2 regions of the Ruminococcus intestinalis genome follow, and region 1 is predicted to be linked to the other one. Evidence: a T-box and tRNA genes for the amino acid it is inferred to sense, from the RefSeq annotation. Region 1 holds a T-box; the other holds one or more tRNA genes.

The links. The T-box of region 1 lies ahead of pheS (phenylalanine--tRNA ligase subunit alpha). A T-box ahead of a tRNA ligase gene usually reads a tRNA of that ligase, here a tRNA-Phe.
Region 2: it has a tRNA-Phe gene. The T-box ahead of pheS (phenylalanine--tRNA ligase subunit alpha) is inferred to sense a tRNA for this amino acid. The anticodon was not compared.

Annotation. Positions count from the first base shown of each region.
Region 1 is NZ_JACOPS010000001.1:154,058-166,566, reverse strand. It holds partial or broken gene H8R91_RS12005 (hypothetical protein) at 31-308, opposite strand; gene H8R91_RS00815 (helix-turn-helix domain-containing protein) at 522-797, shown strand; gene H8R91_RS00810 (hypothetical protein) at 828-1,082, shown strand; gene H8R91_RS00805 (WYL domain-containing protein) at 1,411-2,601, shown strand; gene H8R91_RS00800 (hypothetical protein) at 2,813-3,355, shown strand; gene H8R91_RS00795 (hypothetical protein) at 3,362-4,264, shown strand; gene H8R91_RS00790 (metallophosphoesterase) at 4,487-5,233, shown strand; gene H8R91_RS00785 (metallophosphoesterase) at 5,308-5,886, shown strand; gene H8R91_RS00780 (low molecular weight protein-tyrosine-phosphatase) at 6,253-6,723, shown strand; gene H8R91_RS00775 (alpha/beta-type small acid-soluble spore protein) at 6,817-7,014, opposite strand; gene pheT (phenylalanine--tRNA ligase subunit beta) at 7,239-9,605, opposite strand; gene pheS (phenylalanine--tRNA ligase subunit alpha) at 9,620-10,672, opposite strand; T-box leader at 10,714-10,931, opposite strand; gene H8R91_RS00760 (DUF6106 family protein) at 11,037-11,573, shown strand; gene H8R91_RS00755 (NAD(P)H-hydrate dehydratase) at 11,577-12,446, shown strand.
Region 2 is NZ_JACOPS010000002.1:385,160-397,668, reverse strand. It holds gene gap (type I glyceraldehyde-3-phosphate dehydrogenase) at 1-852, shown strand, start outside; gene H8R91_RS06085 (YerC/YecD family TrpR-related protein) at 1,017-1,319, shown strand; gene H8R91_RS06080 (class I SAM-dependent DNA methyltransferase) at 1,316-2,074, shown strand; gene hslO (Hsp33 family molecular chaperone HslO) at 2,087-3,007, shown strand; tRNA gene H8R91_RS06070 (tRNA-Val) at 3,153-3,228, shown strand; tRNA gene H8R91_RS06065 (tRNA-Asp) at 3,232-3,308, shown strand; tRNA gene H8R91_RS06060 (tRNA-Phe) at 3,315-3,390, shown strand; tRNA gene H8R91_RS06055 (tRNA-Gly) at 3,396-3,471, shown strand; tRNA gene H8R91_RS06050 (tRNA-Val) at 3,578-3,653, shown strand; tRNA gene H8R91_RS06045 (tRNA-Asp) at 3,659-3,735, shown strand; tRNA gene H8R91_RS06040 (tRNA-Phe) at 3,743-3,818, shown strand; tRNA gene H8R91_RS06035 (tRNA-Gly) at 3,824-3,899, shown strand; gene H8R91_RS06030 (tRNA(Met) cytidine acetate ligase) at 4,444-5,577, opposite strand; gene H8R91_RS06025 (acetate/propionate family kinase) at 5,759-6,967, shown strand; gene H8R91_RS06020 (DUF378 domain-containing protein) at 7,024-7,245, opposite strand; gene H8R91_RS06015 (acyltransferase family protein) at 7,313-8,332, opposite strand; gene H8R91_RS06010 (hypothetical protein) at 8,370-8,762, opposite strand; gene H8R91_RS06005 (AEC family transporter) at 8,946-9,884, shown strand; gene H8R91_RS06000 (GntR family transcriptional regulator) at 10,315-10,692, shown strand; gene H8R91_RS05995 (ABC transporter ATP-binding protein) at 10,685-11,584, shown strand; gene H8R91_RS05990 (ABC transporter permease) at 11,562-12,509, shown strand, end outside.

The DNA of each region.
Region 1 (12,509 bases):
CTTAAACATATTCTGTTTTAGCGGTTATGTGCCGAGCTGTGGAATAAAAGCAGTGCGGATAAGCTGTGAAAGTGTGTCAGAAATATTATCATAAAGAATACTGAGTGCGTCATAATTTCCGCATTTTACAAGACTTCGTGCACCGCCAAATCACTCATGTGGTTTTGCGGTAAATTTTGTAACTGTACAATTCTGCCTGAAAATCAATCTGTTCTGTTTGCACCGTAAAGCCGGGATATTCCCCTTGTACGGCTGTTTTTACAAACTACATTTTTCATTGCCGTATATTTCTTAGCGCTGTTTTTGCTTTTATATTAAAATACGCTTAGGATAGATTTCTTTACCCTCCGCATCAAATTCAAAATTTTCATTACCTAAACTTTTTAAAAAATAATCACTTTTCCCTAATATTTTATCGCAGATTGTAAAATGAAGATGAAACAATAAAAAAGAATATCCATAGAAACGATTTCGTAGTAGAATTAAGTTACCACACAAAAATCCGAAAGAAAATCGTCACTATGGATATGCTTAATTTTACACCAAAGCACAAGAAAGGTCAACACTTAACAAGAGAAGAACGCTACTATATATCAATCAGGCTTAATATAGACCACTGGTCGGTTTACAAAATAGCCAAAGAACTTCATCGCCCATACAATACAATCAATAAAGAATTAAAGAGCGTAACGGTGTATTTGTATAACGGCAAAGTCAAAAGGTATAAACCTGATATTGCTGAACAGAAATACAAAGACAAGAGAATAAACAGTAAAAAGAATTACCGTTGCCTTTAATGTGTTGAATTTCTCAATTATGTAGTCGAAATGTTTACCAAAAAAGGTTGGTCGTTAGATGCCAGTGTCGGATATGTCAAAGAAAACAATCTGTTTTCTTCTGATGAAATGGTATGCACTAAAACTCTTTACAACTATGTGGATTTAGGTATACTGCCAATCAAAAACATAGAGTTGCCTGAAAAGCTTAAGCGAAACACCAAATCCTCAGCACTCGAAAAAGCAGAAAAATACTGGGCAAAAGTATTGAAGAACGCCCCGAAACAAAGGAAAGAGCATGAGTGATTATAAGACGGAAGACATACTATTCTTTTCAGATGTAATCAATGGACTGCCAAGAAAAATTCTTAACTATCACACGCCTGAGGAGCTGTTTGAAATTCAGTTAGATAGAATATACGCTACTTAAATATTTGATACAACATTCCTTACTGCGGTGACTTACAAATATCTACTTTAATGAACATGATATTCTTAAAAAATTGTTTCAACTTGCTATTGCAATTTGCGTCTAAAATCAATTTGAAAATTTTAGTAAATAGGTATATTATAATATAAATAAAGCGAAAATTATCTAATAGAACAGTTCAACAGGCAGAAAGGATACAAAGAAATGAAGTTGACAGAACAAGAATGCATAGATTTTATAAAATCCACAAATGGAACTAAATTTGAGCCCTCCGAAATAAATGAAATCTATGCCATAATGGAAAAAAAATTCATTTCAGAAGGAAGCCCACTACCTACTAAAGGTACATTAGTAAGAAATCTACGCAGACTGATTGGCGAGAATACAGAAGAAATAGATAAGTACATAGATAAGGATATAGTAAAAGAGGACAAGAATTATGAATATGGTTACAAAATTATAAGCGATAGTAAGATAGGATTCAAGAGAACAAAGCGAGGAAAGAAAATCATTGGATACTGGTATGAAAAAGAGTTGGGAGAAATAGCTGAAACTGTAGATATTCCAACTTTTGCAAAGTATTTAGCAGATTCTGTTACATATTCAAAAATATTGGGTCCGGCAATCAAACGGGAATATTATGTTGCACTGAGCAAAACTTTTGGACAAGGTGCTGTGAATGAGGCAAGAGATTTTGAAGAAGAACTTTTCGAACTAAATAATTCAGATATTGATGGAAAAATTGACGAAATTGATGTTATGGAAAATGTATCGAAAATACAACAAGCTATTAATAAGCATAAGAAAATTAAATTCAAATTAGCATTCTATGATTATATTAATAAGAAAGTAAAACTTAATATTGGTAATCAAGAAAGATGTGTATCTCCATTTCGGATTATGATGAATAATGGTAGATATTATTTGATGGCATTTATAGGAAAAAATGTAAAGAAATTTTATTATTTCCGAATTGATTTAATGTCAGAAATTACAGTTATGGATAACGAAGGCAGTGTAAAACCTGTTGTAGAGGAAAGTAATAACCCCCTAAAATTTATTTATTCAAATCCGTATTTTTATTCTGGTAAAAAAGAAACTATCGTGTTAGGATTTAAAGCAGATCAACTTACACAGATTTTTGACTGGTTCGGAGCGACAAAAGATGATGATTTAAATCAAAACGGTTTATATGAAATTCAAGGCGAATACAAGTCAGAAAATGTAAAAATGCTGAAAATAAAATTTCCCAATATAAATGTGAATGCATTTTCATTTTGGGTAATGCAATACATCGAATGTATAGAAATTTTAGAAGGGGCTCAGTTAAAAAAGATAGTAATAGAAAGAATAGAAACAGCATTGAAAAAACTCAAAAAAGATAAATCAGAATAATGATATAAGGCTGTTGTGGTATAGATAAAAGGAATCTATTTTGCACAACAGCTTTTTTATTGCAGTGGTCTGTTTAGAAAAACAACTTGGACTTTAAAGGAAAAAGAAGTATTTGTAACTTTTTTAGTTAACGAGTATCGCTTCTATAATTTAAATCAAAAAATGATTTAAAATTATTATAATTAAGTATAAAAAGGTAGAGGTGGTACCAATGTTAAAAAAAGAAATTAAAAAAGTAATCCTGCAATATTTAAAAGAAAAGAATATTCCATTCAGATATCTGAATGAAGAAAACAGACCTATAAAAATAGAATCGTTAGACACATTGTATCTATTCACAGAAATTCCAGAAATATTTAGTGGATGTGTTGAAACTTGTGTTCGCTTTAAAGATGAATATTTGTACTGCCAGTCTTACTATGGCCAGCCAGTTGTACATAATAAAGAGGAAGCAATACGAGCAGCGAGGATTATTAATTACCTTAATATGCATCTATCGTACGATTGCAATTCCCTTTATGAGCATACATTCATCATGGATGAAACAGATGGTGATGTTTTTAATGGCTGTATGATGCGTTATGAGATTTTCTCTCAGCATTTTCAGGAATCTATGAACCACATTCTTAATTATAGTGTGCAGCAAATTCTTGATGTATATAAACCCATTTTTTATTATGTCCACAGAGCCTGGGATTACCATCGAGCAACTAAGGTTGCCATAGATCAAGAACTAATGGGAAAGAAAGGATAAGAAATAATGAAAAGAGAACAGTATGAACAAACGAAAGATTACACAAACGCATTGGAGCTTTTAAGCAATTTTGTGGAGGAAATTTTAGCTGGAGATGTCGAAGGTCTGAGGACGTATTGTCTTGATGAACTCTCAAAGTTTATTGGAGATATTGATCCTGATATGACACTAATAATGAAGGCAATCTATATCATTTTGTGGGGTGATATTTATGACTTGAGCTTTGAAAATATGGGACCTTGGAACATGGAAGGAACTTATGCTTTTCGCGGGGATACAATGAATTCGTTCGGCTCCTTGATAGGTAAAAAAAGCATAGAAAATGATTTCGCATACCGAGCAAAACTGTTTGGCGCAGACAAAGATCTTGAACTGTGGTCAAAAATAAAGGAATTTGAGAAAACTTACCATTGGGTAGGAAATTTCATTATAATCCCTAACCGAAGTACAATAAAATACGGAATAAACGGTGCAAGAGCATGTTACTATAACAGCAACGATTGCGAGGGAATGAGAGATTACTTTGATTGGTTCTTGTTAGCCATCAAGAAATATCAAGATAAAATAAAAGCTGATGATAATCATTTTACAAAATTTGAGATGCAATTAAACCGTAATCAAGAATATGACCCAGCTTTTTTAGAGATCAATAAATGGGAAAAACGATTTTTCTTGGAGGATTATTTTGAAAATGGACAGCCCAAATTGCTTTTTTGTACGCCTTTAAAAAGGAGATTGTTAATAACAGCAGAGAGTCAAGATCGTAAAGGCGAAAGCTATTATCAAGATCAGGAATATTTAAACATTCTGAGGGATTATCTGCTAAAAGCCACAAATGTGATTAAATATCGCTCGAATAAGATTGTTGATTTTCTAAAAAAAGAATTACAGAAAAACAAGGCAATATAATTTAAAATGCTGACAATATTAGTCCATAGGCATATGTTTATAATTTTTGAAACAAAAATATCACTATGTTGATTTATATGCAAAGAAGATTAGAAATTTTATAATAGAATGTGTAAATAGATTGCTAAAAACAAACTGAGCAACTACAGTTGAAAGAAATTGAGATGTATGAGTATGAATTTTAAACTATGCGAGTGAAATTAATATTTTGGAGGTAATTTTATGGCTACATATGTTATTTCAGACATTCACGGGCAATATAATATGTTCTTGGACTTGCTTGATAAGATCAAATTAAAGGATACTGATACGCTTTATATTTTAGGGGATATACTTGACAGAGGACCTCATCCCATTAAGGCACTTATGAAAATCATGGAAATGCCAAATACTATATGCCTGGCAGGTAACCATGAATATATGGCTTTACAGTGCTTGCCTTTTCTTATGAAAGAAATTACTGAGATGTCAATAGATCAGTTAAATGAAAAAATGCTAAACAATTTGGTGATATGGCAATGCAACGGAAGCAAGACAACACTCGATGAATTTCGTGCTCTGGATCTTGATATGAAATATGAGGTTATAGATTTCTTAAACGATTTGCAATTATATAAAAAATTGACCGTAAACGGTAAAAATTATCTGTTGGTTCACGGTGGTCTTGGCAATTTTAGTCTGGAAAAAACTTTAGAAGATTATGAAATAGAGGAACTTGTTTGGAGCAGAGCAAAATATGATGTTCAGTATTATGACGATGTGAATCTTGTAACAGGACACACTCCAACGCAGAAAATTAAAGGGAATCCAAGACCTGGATATGTTTACAGAAAAAATAATCATATTGCGATTGATTGTGGATGCAACTTAAAAAACGGTCGATTAGCAGCTGTTTGTTTGGACACCGAAGAAGAATTCTATGTTGAAGGCGAAAATAATAATGGTATATGTGTTTCAGCAAATTCATAACCGTATAGCTTTTAAATAAAAACATAGTGATTTTAAATGACACCCTAGAAAAATAAAGGAACTTAGAAACGAAAATGAATTATTATATTAGCGATTTACACTTATTTCAAGAAACTTCAATTAGATTTGATGAACGACCGTTTAAAAATCTGGAAGAGATGCATGAAATAATCAAAAAAAAATGGAATTGCAAGGTAAATAATGGAGACAAAGTATTCATTCTTGGAGATATAAGTTGTCGAGGGAAAAATGAAAATCTTATTTCGTACATATCCACATTAAAAGGGCAGAAAATACTTATTAAAGGAAACCATGATGATGTATCAGATTATAGATATCATCAGCTATTTGCAGACATGTGTGATTATAAGGAAATCCATGATTCTGTGAAAGATAAAAACTACAATCTTGTATTATGCCATTACCCTATTTTCAGTTGGAAAAAGATGGGGAAAGGATCTATTCTTCTATACGGACATACGCACAATAGTGCTGAGGATAAATATTATCAGAAGTGTCTGTATGAAATGATTTATAATGATTGCAGACATGTTTATAAAACAGAGGTTAAGGCTATTAATGTTGGATGCATGAAACCGTGGATGAAGTATGAACCGCGTTCATTAGAGGAGATATTGCAATGGAGAAAATAAAAAACAATATTATTCAATAAAAAAAGTCTAAAATTCAAGTTCCAAAGTTGTGACTAAAAGGTTTTTATGCTATAATAAAATCATCTTTTAAACCCATTAACGATAGCTTGAATTGGTGAATTATAACAAGCAAAAATCCATTTTGCACCCCCTTGCTTAAAAGCTATCGTTATACGGTTGATTTTGAAAGTAGTCTGCACCCCCTTAACTGACTACTGTTTGACTACTTTTGAAAAATTCAATATGCCACATTTTGCCTTGATTTGCGTGTTTTGAGAAAATTTTAAAAGTGATACTCATTCCTGTTATACTCAATTCACCCTTGCAAATCACGGCATATTAAGGCAAATCGGGAGGAATTTTGTTATGATAAGGATAATGTTTGTGTGCCATGGGAATATTTGCCGATCACCTATGGCGGAATTTGTAATGAAAAAAATTGTTGCGGATAACAAGCTTGCCGATAAATTTTTAATTAATTCATCTGCGACAAGTACGGAGGAAATCGGCAACGGTATTCATCGTGGAACAAAGGCAAAATTAACAGAAATGAACATTCCGTTCACCTCACACCATGCTGTGCAGATTACCAAAGACGATTACAAAAATTATGATTACATAATTGCTATGGATTCTATGAATTTGCGCAATTTACAGCGGATAGTCGGTTTTGACAATGAAAAGAAAATTCACCGCCTGCTTGAGTTTACCAATTATTCACGAGATGTGGCAGATCCATGGTACACAGGCAATTTTGATGTTACTTACACCGACATTGACAATGGTTGCAGAGCACTTTTGGAGTACATAAAAGAGCATAATTTGAAAATCAACTGATATTTTAAGAATAATATTGCATAATAAACATCGGAGCATACAGCTGTTGCCATATGCCCCGATATATTTTTATGATTTATTTATTAAATCAAATTATTTCATACTGTTTTCGTATGATTCAATCATCTTTTTAACCATCTGTCCGCCTACCGAACCGGCTTCTCTTGAGGTTAAATCGCCGTTATAACCCTGCTTGAGGTTTACGCCTACTTCGTTAGCACATTCCATCTTAAAGCGTTCCATTGCTTCCTTTGCCTGTGGTACATTAAGCTGATTGTTATTGCTTGACATATTGGTTTTCTCCTTTGTTAATTATTTTTTAGTTAATTTTATATTTTAAGCGTCAGGTTCAACCTCTTGATTTCCTTCCGCAATAGTATTGTTTGCGGTAGTTTTCTTTTTATAATATGTAAATTTTTCATATATTTTATTTTAAAATTATTTCTTTTACTGTCAATATAACAACACAGCAAAACCGACCGTAAAATTTAATTACGGTCGGTTGTTTTAATTTATTATCTTAAATTTGCACCGATTTTTGCAAGTTCTGCAATGATTTCGTCCATTACAGTCTGAACCTCTGCTGATGAGAGAGTTCTCTCGGCTGATGAAAATTCAAATCTGATTGTGATACTGTGTACTGTGTCTGTATCGTAGGTATCAACAATTTTTGTACCCTTTAAGATACCCTCGCCCTTTCCGATCCAGCACTTGCTTAGATCCTCAAAGAAAAGTTTTTCAGGAACAACCACACTAATATCGTAATCAATCGGCGGGAATTTTGACGGCTCATCGTAAACTATCGGAGCGGTCTGTGCATCGGTAAATGCATTCATATCAACCTCAGCAAATACCACGCTTGCTTTCTTGTCAAGCTTTTTGCCCACAGTCGGGTGAACAATACCGATTGTACCGATTTCCTCATTGTCAATCATAATTGTGTAGAGGTTCACAGGGTGTTCATAGCTGTGTGTCGGCTCTGCTTTCTTAAAGCCAAGCGATTTGTGCTTAATGTCCTCTGAAAGTACAACAAGCATATCTCTAAGCTCAAAGTAAAGTGTTTTAATATCCTTAACTTTGCTGAAAAGTGTGATTGCAAGTTTTTTCTGCTCAATGCAAAGGTTGTTTTCGTCAAGGCCTTTTACAACTCTGCCAATTTCAAAAATACCGAAATCATTTGAATACGAAGTATTTGACTTAACCTGACAAAGCTGTGTAGGAATAATTGAATTTCTGATTGTTTCAATGTTAGGGTTAGTAGCGTTTGCAAGCTTAACATTGTTTTCAACTTCAATGCCAAGTGCTTTAAGCTCGTCGTTATATGCCCATACATATGAATGGACTTCATGAAGATTATATCTCTGAACAAGAATATCCTTGATTTTATCTTCATTACTCTTTAACTCGCCTGTTCTTACAGGATAAAGAGGTGAACGGGTTGTATGGACGGCAAAGTTATCATAACCGTAAATTCTTGTGATTTCCTCAATGATGTCAGCCTTGATTGTAACATCCTTTGTAGCTCTCCATGACGGAACGGTTACTGTGAAATCATCACCTGCAAGCTGCACACCGAATCCGAGGCTTTCAAGAGTTTTTACGATTCTTTCGTTGCTGATTTCAATACCTGTATAGCGGTCAACAAATGCCTTGTCAAATTCAAGAGTAATCTTTTCATAGTGGAAAGCATACTCGTCTGTAAGGCTTGAAACCACCTTAATATCGCTGTCATATGTCTTTAAAAGTTTAACAAATCTTGCGATTGCAACAGTTGTCATTTCAGGGTCAAGACACTTTTCGTAGCGAATAGATGCGTCTGTTCTGTGAGCAAGTCTTACTGTTGACTTACGAACCGATACTGCATTAAATGTAGCAGACTCAAGAGTAAGAGTTGTTGTATCGTCAACAATTTCCGAATCAAGACCTCCCATAATACCTGCGATTGCAACAGGAGTATTATCGTTACAAATCATAAGTGTATTTTCGTCAATGTTTCTGTCCACACCGTCAAGTGTACGGAATACAAAAGGCTTGTCAAAACGCTTAATACGAATTTTCTCTACTTTTCTTGAGTCAAAAGCGTGCATTGGCTGACCCATTTCGAGCATAAGATAGTTTGTAAGGTCAGCGAGGAAATTAATACCACGAAGGCCGCAGTAATAAAGTCTGATTCTCATATTTACAGGGCTTACATTTCTCTTGATGTTCTCAACCTGCAAACAGCTGTAACGCTGACAAAGCGGATCTTCAATCTTCATATCAACCTTTGCAAGCTCATTGTACGGAGTAAGATCTTCAACCTCAAGCGGCTTTAATGCTCTGCCCGAAAGTGCGGCAAACTCTCTTGCAATACCGTAATGTCCCCAAAGGTCAGGACGGTTTGTAAGTGACTTATTGTCAACTTCAAAAACTATATCGTCAATCTGGTAAACTTCTTTAATATCTGTACCGTTTGCAACATCATCTGTGATGTCCATAATACCCGAATTATCGTCACTGATTCCGATTTCCGCTTCACTGCAGCACATACCGTATGAAGTATAACCTGCGAGCGGACGAGGTGCGATGGTAATTTCACCGAGTTTAGCGCCAACCTTTGCAAAAGCGGTTTTCATACCTACTCTTACATTCGGTGCACCGCAAACTACATCAACAAGTTCGCTTTCACCTGCGTCAACCTTGAGTAAGTGCAGTTTCTTAGAATCAGGGTGATTTTCAATTGATTTAATTTCAGCTACAACAACACCGCTTAATTCTGAACCCTTGAAGAAAATTTCGTTTTCCACCTCGGCTGTAGAGAGAGAAAACTGATGTATAAGCTCAACCTTGTCAAGTCCCGATAAATCAACAAAGTCTGAAATCCAGTTCATTGATAAAAACATTACTATTCTCCCCCTTACTTATCATCTGTAAACTGTGACAATGCCTTTAAGCTGCCACTGTTCAAATCTCTGATGTCTTTAATGCCGTACTTCATCATTGCAAGTCTTGTAAGACCAAGACCAAATGCAAAGCCTGTGTATTCGTCCGGGTCAATACCGCCCTCACGAAGTACATTCGGATGAATCATACCGCATGGGCAAAGCTCAAGCCAACCGCTGTGCTTACATGAAGGACAACCCTCGCCGCCGCAGATAAGACAACTGATATCAAGCTCAAATCCCGGTTCAACGAATGGGAAAAATCCGGGTCTTAATCGTACATTAATATCTTTTTGGAAAACTTCCGAAAGCATAGTTTTCATAAAGAAGATAAGGTTTGAAATTGAAATATTTTTGTCAACCATTACACCCTCCATCTGGAAGAATGTGTTTTCGTGACAAGCGTCGGTTGCCTCATTTCTGAAACATCTGCCCGGGAAAATTGCCTTAATCGGCACACCGTTTTCAATAAGGTTTTTACCGTATTTTTTAAGAATGGCGTTCTGTGCGGCAGAAGTCTGTGACTTCAAAAGCTGACCGTTATCAAGATAATAAGTATCCTGCATATCTCTTGCAGGGTGATGCTTAGGAATGTTAAGTGACTCAAAACATTCGTAATCGGTTACAATTTCAGAATAATCTTCTACAGTAAAGCCCATTGATTTAAAAATAGCCTCACACTGTCTTTGTACAAGTGTGATTGGATGATATGAGCCTTTTACAATATTTGACGGAGCGGTAATATCAAAAGGACGCATAGAGGCAATTTCTCTTTCTACCTCTTTCTTCTTAAGTTCTTCGATTTTCTGCTCAATCTTTTCGCTCGCCATAGCCTTAAGCTGGTTTACTTCAGAGCCAAAAGCCTTTTTCTCATCCGGAGAAAGATCTTTCATACCCTTTAAAAGTGCAGTAATACTGCCCTTTTTACCAAGATAAGCAACTCTGATCTTGTCAAGCTCGACAAGATCGGAAATTTCTGAAACCTTGGCGTTGATTTCGCCCATAAGGCTTATGATTTTCTCGTTCATACATACCTCCGTAAAAATAAAAATCCCTGCGTAATCACTTACGCAGGGACGAATAATATCCGTGGTACCACCCTGATTTTTGCTTAAAGAAGCAAACACTTCCCGACCTGTAACGGAGTCAGCCGTTGAAACCTACTGTTATTTCAGCCTCACCACTCGGAAGTGAACTTCACGCAATTTCCGCCGCACAATGCTTTCAGCCTTGACATTGCTCTCTTTTCGGCATAAAAAACGCTACTCTCTTCGTCAGCGTGTTATCATTAGTATAATATCATTTTCTTTTTGATTTTGCAATAGTTTTATTGAAAAAAAACGCTTATTATGTTATTATACTATTAATCTACTTAAAAAAGGAGTAAAAAAATTGGAAATATTTAACGAACAGCTTGTAAAAAGAGTTAAAAAGCCAAAACAGCTTATCATTAAAATTTTATCGGTAGCATTGCTTATAACAATTCCCGCCCTTTGCATTGCGCTTGCATATCCGCTCCAACTTGCTTACCTTATCTATGTGGCGTTTTTTATTTTCCTTATAGGAATATACATAGTTTGGTATGTTTTCAGTATTCAGCGTGTAGAATATGAATATTCGGTTTCAGGCGGAATTATTGAGGTTTCAAAGATTATTGCTCTAAGAAAAAGAAAAACAATGTGCAAACTGCAGATAAGCGACATTGAAATTCTTGACAAAGATGAAAAAGTAATTGATACAATGCGATTTGCTAAGCGCATTGAGGCTTGTGCCGATATTAATGACGAAAACAACTATTATGCTGTTTTTAATTCTGCGGCATACGGCAAAACTTTGCTTGTATTTGCGCCTAACGAGAAAATTCTCAATGCAATGAAAGGTCATCTTAAGAAAGACATTGTACTCAAGATTTTTTACAAAAGAGGCTAAATTATGAAAGAAACAGATAGATTGCTTTTTAATAAGGCTGTTTTTAACCGTCCCGATGACTCCAATAAAGGTACTCTCGGCAGTTTACTGTGCATTTGCGGCAGTTACGGAATGGCAGGCGCTGCAATTATGGCAGGTAAGGCAGCCTTAAGATGCGGAATCGGTTTATTAAAAATTGCCGTACCGAAAAGCATTTATCCTGTCTGTGCAACAAATATTCTTGAAAGCGTATATTATCCGCTTGAAGAAACTTCAAACGGTGTAATTTCAAGTAAAAACACCGATTTTTTGCTTGAAATGTGCGAAAAATCTTCTGCCGTATTAATCGGCTGCGGACTTTCGGTTTGTGATGACACAAAAAATTTAGTACAATCTGTAATTACAAATTGCGAAAAGCCGCTTGTGATTGATGCCGACGCATTGAACTGCATTTGCAATAAACCGGAAATTCTTAAAAATTTAAAAGCGCCTGCCATTATTACACCTCATCCCGGCGAAATGGCAAGACTTTTACATTCAACTCCAAAGACGGTTAATTCAAACAGAGAAAATACTGCGATTGATTTTGCAAAAAAATTCGGTGTAGTAACTGTTTTAAAAGGTGCGGGAACAATAATAGCATCACCTGACGGTGAAGTTTATATTAATCACACAGGCAATTCGGGAATGGCAACCGGAGGCAGCGGTGATGTCTTGTCAGGAATAATCGGCTCACTGCTTGCTCAAGGTGCATCCCCTATCAATGCAGCAGCGGCAGGAGTATTTCTTCACGGCACAATCGGCGACCTTGCCGCAGAAAAACTCGGTAAAATATCAATGCTGCCAACCGATATGATAGATATGATTCCAACAGCTTATTTGAAACTAATGTAAATTCAAAGTGCCACATATGAAATTTCAAAGTGCCAAAATGACACTTTTGAAAAAGAAAATGGC
Region 2 (12,509 bases), on a different contig from region 1:
CACACAGTAGAGGCTGATGACGAGAACAACACAATCACAGTTGACGGCAAGACTCTTACAATCTATGCTAAGGCTAACGCTGCTGAACTCCCATGGGGCGAGATCGGCGTAGACGTAGTTCTTGAGTGCACAGGTTTCTACACATCAAAGGCAAAGAGCCAGGCTCACATTGATGCCGGCGCTAAGAAGGTTGTTATTTCTGCTCCTGCAGGCAACGATCTTAAGACAATCGTTTACAGCGTAAACGAGGGTACACTTACAGCTGATGATACAATCATTTCTGCTGCTTCATGTACAACAAACTGCCTCGCTCCTATGGCTAACACACTTAACAAGTATGCTGAGATCCAGAGCGGTATCATGTCAACAATCCACGCTTACACAGGTGATCAGATGATCCTCGACGGTCCTCACAGAAAGGGTGACCTCAGAAGAGCAAGAGCAGGTGCTGCTAACATCGTTCCTAACTCAACAGGCGCTGCTAAGGCTATCGGTCTTGTTATTCCTGAGCTCAACGGTAAGCTCATCGGTTCTGCACAGCGTGTTCCTGTTCCAACAGGTTCAACAACAATTCTTACAGCTGTTGTTAAGGGTAAGGATGTAACAGTTGAGGGCATTAACGCTGCTATGAAGGCTGCTGCTTCTGAGTCATTCGGTTACAACGAAGATCCAATCGTTTCTTCAGACGTAATCGGTATGAGATTCGGTTCACTCTTCGATGCTACACAGACAATGGTATCAAAGATTGCTGACGATCTTTATGAGGTACAGGTTGTTTCTTGGTATGACAACGAGAACTCATACACAAGCCAGATGGTTAGAACAATTAAGTACTTTGCTGAATTAGGCTAATCTTAACCTATAATTTATCAGGTATAAACTTTAAGCTGTCTCTTTTGAGGCAGCTTTTTGTTTTTATAAAAATTTTTCTGTTGATATTTACTTTTATACTTTTGTATGTTAAAATTTTAGTGTATAAAAATATTTGCAATGTTTTGCAAAGGAGAACGGAAATTATGAACTCTAAGTTAAAAAACAGTGATACTGATTTTCTTTTTAAAGCAATTCTTTCTCTTGAAAACGAAGAGGAGTGTTATCGCTTTTTTGAAGATTTATGCACAAGTCCTGAACTTAAGGCTATGTCACAAAGACTTGTTGTAGCAAAAATGCTTACAGAAAAAAAGGTTTATTCTGAAATTGTAAAAGAAACGGGTGCGTCAACCGCAACAATCAGTCGTGTAAAGCGTGCTCTTTTTGATAACGATACCTACGGTTACACACTTGTACTCGATAAAATCGCCAAAGAGGAAAACAAATGAGTTACAATATTTTTGCCGATTATTATGATGTATTAATGCAAAATGTCGGCTACAAAGAGCGAAGCGACTACATTTGTGAGCTTATGAAAAGGCATAATCACGAATTTGGCATTACACTTGACCTTGCCTGCGGTACGGGCAGTCTTACTACGGAGTTGGCACTTAAGGGCATAGATGTTTACGGAATTGACGCAAGTGCGGAAATGCTTAGCGAGGCAATGCAAAAGTCGAGCGAAAAAGGGCTTAATATTTTATATTTAAAGCAGAAAATGCAGAATCTTAACCTTTACGGCACTATAGATACCTGTATTTGTACGCTGGACAGCATAAATCACATTACAAAAGAAGAAGATGTGACAAAGACTTTTGAGCGTGTAGCTTTCTTTATGGATAAAGACGGTTTGTTTGTATTTGATGTCAATACCGTTTATAAACACGAACAGGTGCTTGCAAATAATACATTTGTATATGAAACCGATAAGGTATTTTGCGTGTGGCAGAATACTTTACGGGAAAACTGCGTGACGGATATTGACCTTGACTTTTTTGAAGAAGAAAACGGCATTTATTATAGAACAAGCGAGAGCTTTTCGGAGCGTGGATATTCAAGAGAAAAACTGACGGAAATGCTTGTAAATGCGGGTTTTGAACTTGAGGCTGTATATGGAGATATGAGTTTTGACGAACCGAAAGCCGACGAACAAAGGCTTGTTTTTGTGGCAAGAATGAAAAATCCAATCAATAAGGAATGTTAACGGGAGAATAATATGGATAAAATTATAAGATGTATAACATCGGACGGTGCAGTAATGGCATCGGCTATTGATGCGTCCGATATTGTTTTTAAGGCACAGAAAATTCACGGACTTTCAAGAAGCGCTACTGCGGCACTCGGCAGACTTTTGTGTGCGACTTCTATGATGGGCGCAATGCTCAAGCAGAAAGACGCATCAATTAACCTTAGAGTATCGGGTGACGGAGAACTCGGACCCGTAATAGCGGTTGCGGACAGTAAGGGTAATGTTCGTGGATATGTAGGAAACGCAAATTGCCCTACCGAATACTATAACAACGGCAAAATCAATGTTTCAAAAGCAGTAGGTAAAAACGGTGTGCTTAATGTAATGCGTGATTACGGTTCAGGCGACCCGTATATCGGTCAGGTTGAGCTTGTAAGCGGAGAGATTGCCGAGGATATTACCAATTATTTTGCAACAAGTGAGCAGATTCCCACAGTATGTGCGCTTGGCGTTCTTATTAATAAAGAGGACGGCGAAGTGATGCTCGCAGGCGGATTGCTTATTCAGCTTTTGCCGGGTGCTTTTGAAGATACAATTGAAAAACTTGAAAAGAATCTCGAAACTCTCGAGCCTGTTACAACTATGCTTGCAAAGGGAATGAGTATTCTTGATATATGCAAAACCGCTCTTGCAGGCTTTGAGGTAGAAGTGCTTGACGAGTACCCTGTAAAGTATGTTTGCACTTGTTCAAGAGAAAAACTCGAAAGACTTTTCTGTACAATGAGCGACGATGAAATTCGTGCAATGCCTGATGAAAACGGCAGAGTAGTGGCTAATTGTCATTTCTGTAACAAGAAGTATATCTTTAATAAAGAAGACCTTGAGAAGATTATTAAAGAGAAAAATTCCAAGGATAACACTTCCAAAGACAAAAAGTCAAAAGAGTAAATTGTCGTAAAATATCGTGTTGCTTTGCTTTTGTAAAGTTTTTTTGAAAAAATTCAAAAAAGTGTTGACATTTGAGCAGATATGGTGTATTATAATACCTGTCGCTAAGAGATACGACAAACGAAAGCGAAGCGACAAAGGCAATGGGAGCATAGCTCAGCTGGGAGAGCATCTGCCTTACAAGCAGAGGGTCATAGGTTCGAGTCCTATTGTTCCCACCATTTGGCCCGGTAGTTCAGTTGGTTAGAACGCTAGCCTGTCACGCTAGAGGTCGACGGTTCGAACCCGTTCCGGGTCGCCAAATTTTGCCTCTGTAGCTCAGTCGGTAGAGCAGGGGACTGAAAATCCCCGTGTCGATGGTTCGATTCCGTCCGGAGGCACCAAAAATGCGGATGTAGCTCATCTGGTAGAGCGCCACCTTGCCAAGGTGGAGGTAGCGGGTTCGAGCCCCGTCATCCGCTCCAATAAAAACACTTGTAAGTCAAGTGCTTTTTTATTCTCAACAAATTGATAATTTAATATGTATTTTTGAGTCTTTACAGACCGAAACAAAGGCAACAGTTACCAAATGGGAGCATAGCTCAGCTGGGAGAGCATCTGCCTTACAAGCAGAGGGTCATAGGTTCGAGTCCTATTGTTCCCACCACATTTGGCCCGGTAGTTCAGTTGGTTAGAACGCTAGCCTGTCACGCTAGAGGTCGACGGTTCGAACCCGTTCCGGGTCGCCAATTTTTTGCCTCTGTAGCTCAGTCGGTAGAGCAGGGGACTGAAAATCCCCGTGTCGATGGTTCGATTCCGTCCGGAGGCACCAAAAATGCGGATGTAGCTCATCTGGTAGAGCGCCACCTTGCCAAGGTGGAGGTAGCGGGTTCGAGCCCCGTCATCCGCTCCAAAAGAAAGCACTTGTCAGCAGACAGGTGCTTTTACTTTTTGAAAATTAAGTATGCAAAAAAGTAATGCTTACGCATTATGGGGTAAATAAAGGTTCTGTTCTGAATGTTGGCATAACAATAATAAATTATTGTTTAGCTGATTGCTTTATTAAGCAATTATAAAAGTTTGGTCGACCTTTTCAAAGGTCGTGGGTGTGGGCAAAGCCCACAAATACTTTCCTTTTATGCAATCTAACGATAGCCAAACAGCTTGCTGTTTGGCGGCTTGAACACAACGGCGTTAGCCTTTAAAAGTGCGATAGCAACAAGAAAGCCATTCGATATATAATGAAAAGTTAATCATTTCTTTTATAAAAGGCTGTCGCCGCATCCGAAACATATGCAACCTAAAATACCGCATAAGAGCATTATAATTGATTTTTTCTTTGTCATAGAATTACCTCTTTTCAACATATAGTTAGTCTAAACTAACTATATACATATATTACCACAATATAAAATATTTGCAAGTTATAGCAGATATTTATTTTGTGGTAACTGATTTTATATTTTTATTATCGGCGTTGTGAAGTCTGCTCCGCACTTTTTAGGCGGATTTACAGCTAGTGAAAAAACATCTGTTGCGAAAATTTCTGTTTTAAGTAATTTTTCTGTATTGCCTCCGAGTGACAAACCTTTTTTTACAGAGGTTATAACGGGGAGAGTACAGCTTTTCAGGATTTTTGCACCGTCATTTGTAAAGCCGAGCACTCTTGCATAGCACGGTTCTGTGTTTTGAATTTCTTTTGTTATATTCAAAAGTGCGCATATTAAAATTCTGCGTAGTCTTGCAAGTGTGTAACGCTTTGATTTTACGGCAAACAATATTTCATTAACAGAATTATATTCGTGCACTGCCGTGTAAATTCTGTTTTCAAGTCCTTCGGTTACATCGGGTAAATCGGCAAGCTGATGAACAGACATGGAGCGCAATTTATACAGCAAGGCGGTTTCCAAATTATCGGGCAGAGCAAGCTCTGTCGGTTCAAAAGGAGCAAACTCCGCAATATTTTTGCCTTGCTTTAATTGTTCTCTTATATATGATGCGGAGGCAAAACCGTTTTCAGTGTTTTCGCTGTCATGTTCAACTCCCTCACGACGGATTGGCAGTGGTGATATGTTGCTCGGCAATGCTTTAAGATATTCAACGGCAAGCACATTGTTTGGTGTGGCAAGGATTTTGGCTGTTTTATCGCCGTATATTGCACGCACGGCAGATTCAATTGCTTTCGGATAATACGAACCGTTTTGCATTTCCTTTGCCACAAGCGATTGTACGGCAGTATTTTTATGTGCGTCGGCTGTCTGTTTCAAAAGTTCAATATTACTGTTTTCACAACCGAATGCAAGATGCGTGAGTTGTGAGAAAGATGAGAGAATTTTAACTCCGCTTTTTGCAAATACTTCGGCATTTGATACGGCATAGGCGACAGGCAGTTCTATTACAAGGTCAGCGCCGCCGAGCAGGGCAGACTTTGCCCTTGTGAATTTGTCTGTAATTGCGATTTCGCCACGCTGTGTAAAGCTTGTGCTCATTACAACCACAACAGGCTCGTTTACAAGGCTTTTTGCCTTTTGTATTAAATATTTATGTCCGTTATGAAAAGGGTTAAATTCGCAAATTATGCCGATTGCCATAGCATTACCTCGAAAAAGCAAAAAATTATTGTCAGATATTAAAAAAATCACTTGAAAACTATTATAAAAAGTTTTATCATTATAATGTAACACTCACAGAGTGACTTTTAATTGTCCTCAGATATATTATATATCAAAAATCGCTTTAGGACAACTAATATAGTTGAAAGGATGAATAATAATGAAGGTTCTCGTTATTAACGCAGGCAGCTCATCACTTAAATATCAGCTTATTGATATGGACAGCGAAAAGGTACTTGCAAAAGGAAACTGTGAAAGAATCGGTCAGGAGGGTGCATTTATCGGTTTTAAAGCTCCTGACGGCACAAAAATTGAACGCAAAACAGAGATGGTTAATCATACACAGGCTTTTGAGGCTGTTAAGGACGCACTTCTTGATCCGCAGTATGGTGCAATCAAGGATTTGTCAGAGGTTAGCGCAATCGGTCACAGAGTAGTGCAGGGCGGCAGCTATTTTAATAAGTCGGTTCTCGTAACAGACGATGTTATCAAGAAGATTGAAGAGCTTGCTCCTCTTGCTCCTCTCCACAACCCCGCTCACATTCAGGGTATCAATGCTTGTACAAAGGTATTCGGCAAAGATGTTCCTCAGGTTGTAGTATTTGATACCGCTTTCCATCAGACAATGCCGGAAAAGGCTTATATGTTTGCTATTCCATATAAATACTATGAAAAGTACGGTATCCGCCGTTACGGCTTCCACGGTACTTCTCACCGTTATGTATCACAGAAAATGGCTGAACTTATGGGCAAGAATATTGAAGATACAAAAATCATTACTTGTCACATCGGCAACGGTTCATCAATCACAGCTATCAAGGGCGGCAAGGTAATTGATACATCAATGGGTCTTACTCCGCTCGGCGGCTTTATGATGGGTACTCGTTCAGGTTCTCTTGACCCATCCGTAATTACATTTATTGCAGAAAAAGAGAATGTTTCTGCAGAAGAAATGCTTAAGATTCTTAATAAGGAATCAGGTCTTTTGGGTGTATCGGGTGTATCTTCCGATGACCGTGATGTTTGCGCTGCAGAACAGCAGGGCAACCACAGAGCACACCTCGCACACGAGATGCTTTATTATCAGATTGCAAAGACAATCGGTTCTTACTATGTTGCACTCGGCGGTTGTGACGCTATTGTATTTACAGCCGGTATAGGCGAAAATCAGCCACAGCTCCGTGAAACCGTATGCGATTACATTTCTTGCCTTGGTGTAGAGATGGACAAGGAATTTAACAAGAAAGCAAAGTGCGGCGTTACAGGCACACTTTCAACTCCAAACTCAAAAATCAGAGTTGAGCTTATTGCTACTAACGAAGAACTTGTTATTGCAAGAGATACAAAGGAAATTGTAGAGGCTCTTTAATTAAAACTACATATAAAAATAAGGTGGCTGTTCGTAGCGGACAGCCACCTTTTGCGTTACACGGAATCATTATTAACTGCAGTATCGGAGTCGGTATCTCTGAATAAAAGTGAAATACACCAAATTGCGGCGAGCGCAACGAGAATGTAAACAATTCGGCTTATAATTCCTGTCTGACCGCCGCAAATCCAGGCGACAAGGTCAAACTGAAAAATACCTACACAGCCCCAGTTAAGTCCGCCTATAATTAAAAGCGTCAGGGCAATTTTATCAATCATAATAATCCTCCTTAATTATAATTGTAAAAATATTATTGACGCTTTTAAAATAAATATTCAGTTGTTTTTATGTTCTGATAATTTTGTTTTGTATAGCTTTATCAATATAAAATATAATTAGTGCGCTTGTAATAGTCATTAATATAAAAAGTATAAATGAAATCGGTTTAGATAATCCAAAATTATCAACTGAAGTTACACTATTTAAAAAAGCATAGTGAGTAATATATATTGGATATGACAATTTATCAAAAGTTATCCAAATATTTGATTTTGCAATTTTTATAAATATTGTAAATTTGTTAACCAAATAATTACAAATGAAATAAGTTGATACAGCTAATCCTAAATGAGTAGCGGAAACGATCAGTAAATAAAAATTATTAATAGAATTATCAAAACAATATTTGCCTACTAATCTGATGCCAATAGAAGCTAAAAATAAAAACAAGCCATAAATAATGAATATCGGCAGTGTATTTTTTACTTTGAATTTAGAAATATAATATCCTAAAAAATATGTAACAAAATATTCAAGTGAAATATATGGTATGTTAAAACACATCATTATTTTTGGAATAAACCAAGCAGCAACAAGTATCAGAATTATTACAGCTATATTGAGTTTATGCTTTTTTTCAATCTTTTTAACTAATATTGTCAGTAAATAGCAAATAAGAATAATTGTAACAAACCACAAATTTCCTAAAGGTTTAATTTCAGAAAATGGTATGAAAGGAGTTATAAAATTAATGCCTTGCAAGCAAAATAAATATTTTATTGCTTCCAAGCCATCAAATCCATTTATTTTAAAATACACTATGGAAACAGGAATAACAAACAAATAAAATGGAATTAACAGTTTTTTTACTCTTGTCAAAAACCATTTAGAAGGGCTATTGATTTCTTTATTTGCATAAAGAAATCCAGAAATGAATAAAAAAATATATACGCCATAATTAAAAAATTGTTCTAAAAAAGCTATATCAAGCCAACTTGCAATATGACAAAGTATTATAAATAGCATACCTAATACTCTTAGTATGGAAATGCAATAGTTTCTTCCTGTATTTTGATTTACACTCAAATTTTTACTCCTTTACATTAAAATTTTCAAACGAAAGTTAATCAGGAAAAATAATCGGGAACAATAACATAAAGATTAAAAACATAAATCCGAGGCCGATTACGGCAAGTCCGATAATACGGGTAATTTTCGTTGCTTTTTTCAGCTTGTACTTTGAAATCATATTTTCGGTGGGAAACGGAAGTAAAATAAGCATTATGCCGAGAATATCGCAGCTTGCGACCGTAATTATCATTCCCGCAGTTCGCAAAAACGCAAAAAGAAAAATTCCGATAGGAATACCGAAAAAGCAAATCATATTTATAATGCTGAACAATTTACCGTACTTTTCGGTAGTTTCGTAATATTTATTTGCATTGCCGTGACATTCTTCACTGCAATATTGTTCAAAATAGGATATTTCTTTTGCGCAATAATCACATTTTTTCAAGTTTTCAGAACCTTTCACTTATATTATAAACTATTCTAACACATTACACCGCTTTTTTCAATGATATTTAAGTGAATGGAATGGGAAAGATGTTTATAATGCCTAACAAATTTGTAAAGGTAATTAACATTATATTGTATTTATAAACAATATATGCTATGCTTTCTTTGAGGAGATGGTAGAATGTCTAATTTTTTTGTGGCTCTGTATGCGGTACTGCCTATGTTTATAATGCTTGCTATAGGTTTTACTGTGCGAAAAATGAAGGTGATTGAAGAGGCTCATTTGCCTGTGCTTAACAAAATCGTTTTTAATGTTTTCTTTCCGTTCTTGATGTTTAACAATATATATGCTTTTGATTTGTCGGCAGATTTTAATGCATCACTTCTTTTGTATGCGGTTGTTGCCGTAGCGGTTATTTACGGTTTGTCGGTTGGTTTTGCTTTAATTTTTGAAAAATCAAATAAAAGTCGTGGCGCGCTAATCCAGGCGATTTACAGGAGTAATTTTGTGCTTATGGGTTTGCCGATTGTAGGTAATATCTTTGGCAGCGGCAGACTTGGTATGACATCTATGCTTGTCACGGTTATTGTTCCGATGTATAATATTCTGGCTGTAATAACACTTGAAGTATTCAGGGGAGAGAGTATAAAAATTACAAAAATACTCAAAGGCATAGTTACAAATCCGCTGATTATCGGCTCGGTTGCAGGTATTTTGTTTGCGGTTTTCGGTATTAAATTACCTGAAATTGCAGAGAGCGTTATTTCTGATATGGCGTCGGCGGCAACACCGCTTGCGTTGATTGTGCTCGGAGCATCTTTTGAATTTGCAAGCATAAAAAGATACAAGAAAAACCTTATTGCGGTTATTTTTGCAAGACTTATTATTGTGCCTGCAATCAGTCTTTCCGTAGCTATTATGATTGGTTTCAGGGGAATTGATTTAGTTTCGCTTATCGGAATTTTTGCATCGCCCTGCGCTGTGTCTTCTTATACCATGGCAAGGCAAATGGACAGCGATTATGAATTATCGGCAGGTACCGTAGTTTTTACAACTATGCTTTCGTGTTTTACTTTATTCGGCTGGATTTATTTTTTAAAAGAGTTAAATTTCTTCTGATGTACAAATTGCACAAATATCGCATACAAAGCTTATACAACATATATAAATGGCTGATTTTGAATGAAATTAAAAAATATGCTTGATTTTGAAGTATTATGTGCTATAATAAAGCCATAAGATAAATTATAACAAATTTTCAATTATATGTTTTGAAAAAGTTTATAGTTATTTCTTTCTTTTAATTTTTGTGAGCATAGAAAAGAGCAAGACTTTGTCTTGCTTTTTTCTTTTTCTGTGTTTTTTGCACATATAATATTGTTGTATAATAGATTACATATTCAGAACAAAAAAATGACAATCGAATAAAATTTACTAAAATGATAAAAAGTATTGACAAAAATAATTAAATAGTATATATTTAAGATGTACTATTTAAATTAATACAATAAATCCAATGAGTGCAATTTATAAGATTGGAGGTAGAATAATGATTCAGATTGACTTGACATCAAGAGTACCGATTTATGAACAAATTTGTACCAATATAATTCGTCTTGCATCAGCGGGAGTATTGAAGCCGGGTGATAAATTGTTGCCTGTAAGAAGTCTTGCATCTGAGCTTGGCATTAACCCTAATACCGTAGCAAAAGCATATAAATTGCTTGAAAATGACGGGTATATTGTATCCAATGTCGGACGGGGAAGTTATGTATCCGATAAACTGACAAAGGATTGTGCCGAAAGAGCCATGGCGCTCGATGATTTTAAACAGAGCACAAAAATAGCAAATTTACTGAGCGTTGACAAGGCAGAGCTTAATAGAATTATTGAAAATATTTATAACGGAGGTGGCATTGATGATTGAAATTTGCGGACTTACCAAGAGGTTCGGCAAGGTTAATGCTGTAGATAATATGACCGTGAATATTCCAAACGGTGCGGTTGTAGGTCTTGTAGGCAGTAACGGTAGCGGTAAATCAACACTTTTGCGTATGCTTGCGGGAGTATATGCACCTGACGGAGGAACTGTAAAAGTTGACGGCATACAGCATTTTGATAATCCCGTAACTAAAGGGGAATGCTTTTTTATACCTGATTTCCCGTATTTTTACAATACAAGTACGGTAGAGAGTACGGCTTTTCTTTACAGACGACTTTATCCGAATTGGAGCGAACAGGAATATAACAGACTTTGTTCGATTTTCCCGATTAACATAAACGCACCTATTATTAATATGTCAAAGGGTATGCAAAGACAGGCGGCGCTTATTTTGGCGCTTTCAACCTGTCCGAAATATTTATTCCTTGACGAAATATTTGACGGTCTTGACCCTGTAGTAAGACATATGCTCAAAAGCCTGCTTGCCGAAAAGGTGGCAGACAATAAAACAACCGTTGTAATTGCCTCTCATAACTTGAGAGAGCTTGAAGATTTGTGCGACAGACTTTGCCTTATGCATAGGGGACATATGATGCTTGAGCGTGGTATTGACGATTTAAGGCACGGCTTGCGCAAGGTACAGGTGGCATTTACGGAGTTGCCGTATAAGCCGAATATATTTGAGGGTATTAATGCAATTAATATAACCCGCAACGGCAATATATTTAATCTTACAATAAAGGGAACGGAAGAGGAGTTTATGCCAAAGCTTAAGGCACTTAATCCTGCTTTTGTTTCTGCAATACCTCTTACTTTGGAGGAAATATTTATTAGTGAAATGGGGGCGGCAGGATATGACATCCACAGTATCCTTTAAAGATAAGCTCAAGCAGATTTTTTCGGTTATTCTATGGGATTTGAAAGGCTGTAAAGGCTCGTTGATGGTATATACGATTTTGGCGTCGGTATTTACTGTAATAATTTTTACACTTGTTTTTGTGCTTACGGCAGATCAAACCTCATTTTCGCCTTTGTTTTCAACTGAAAGTTCACCGAAAATATCTCTAAGCGAAAAAATGCAGGTTTTTCAGGTTATTTCATCTGGCATTATCGGTTTTCTTACACTTATTTTTGCTATTATTTATACTGTGCAGATATTCTCGTATATGCACAACAAGCGTAAAGTCGATTTTTACGGTTCGCTTCCTATAAGCAGAGCAAGACTTTTCCTCGCCAAGTACGGTGCAGCTTATTTGTTCTCTATCATTCCTATGCTTGTGTTTATGGGCATTATTGCTATTGCGTCTGTTTGTACGGGTACGCTTTTACTTCCGCAGGTAACAAATATGTATGTTAATTTTATTGTGGGTACTCTTGCCTGCATAAGCGCATACGGTTTTCTGTCTGCTTGCTGTGGTACTACATTTAATACTGTTATTATGTTTATTGCGGTTTGTGCCTGCTATCCGTTATCTATGGTTTTTGTAAGGGCTTATATCGACGCTTTCTTTACAGGCTCATACACGGGTAATTTTTCTGACAGTTTTATAACAAATGCACTCAATCCTATTTCTGCTTACTTTGGCAACAATCTTATTTATTGGATAATTTTCAGTGTAGTCTGCATTGCTTTGGGTACATTGCTGATTATGAAGAGAAGATCCGAAAGAGCGCAGACTTCATTTGCTTATTACATTCCTTGCCATATAATAAAAGTTATAGTTTCATTCCTTGCAGGTATGTTCCTCGGAACTATGTTCGGCGCTATAAATGTTTTTGGCAATGGCGTAGGCGGTTTTGTT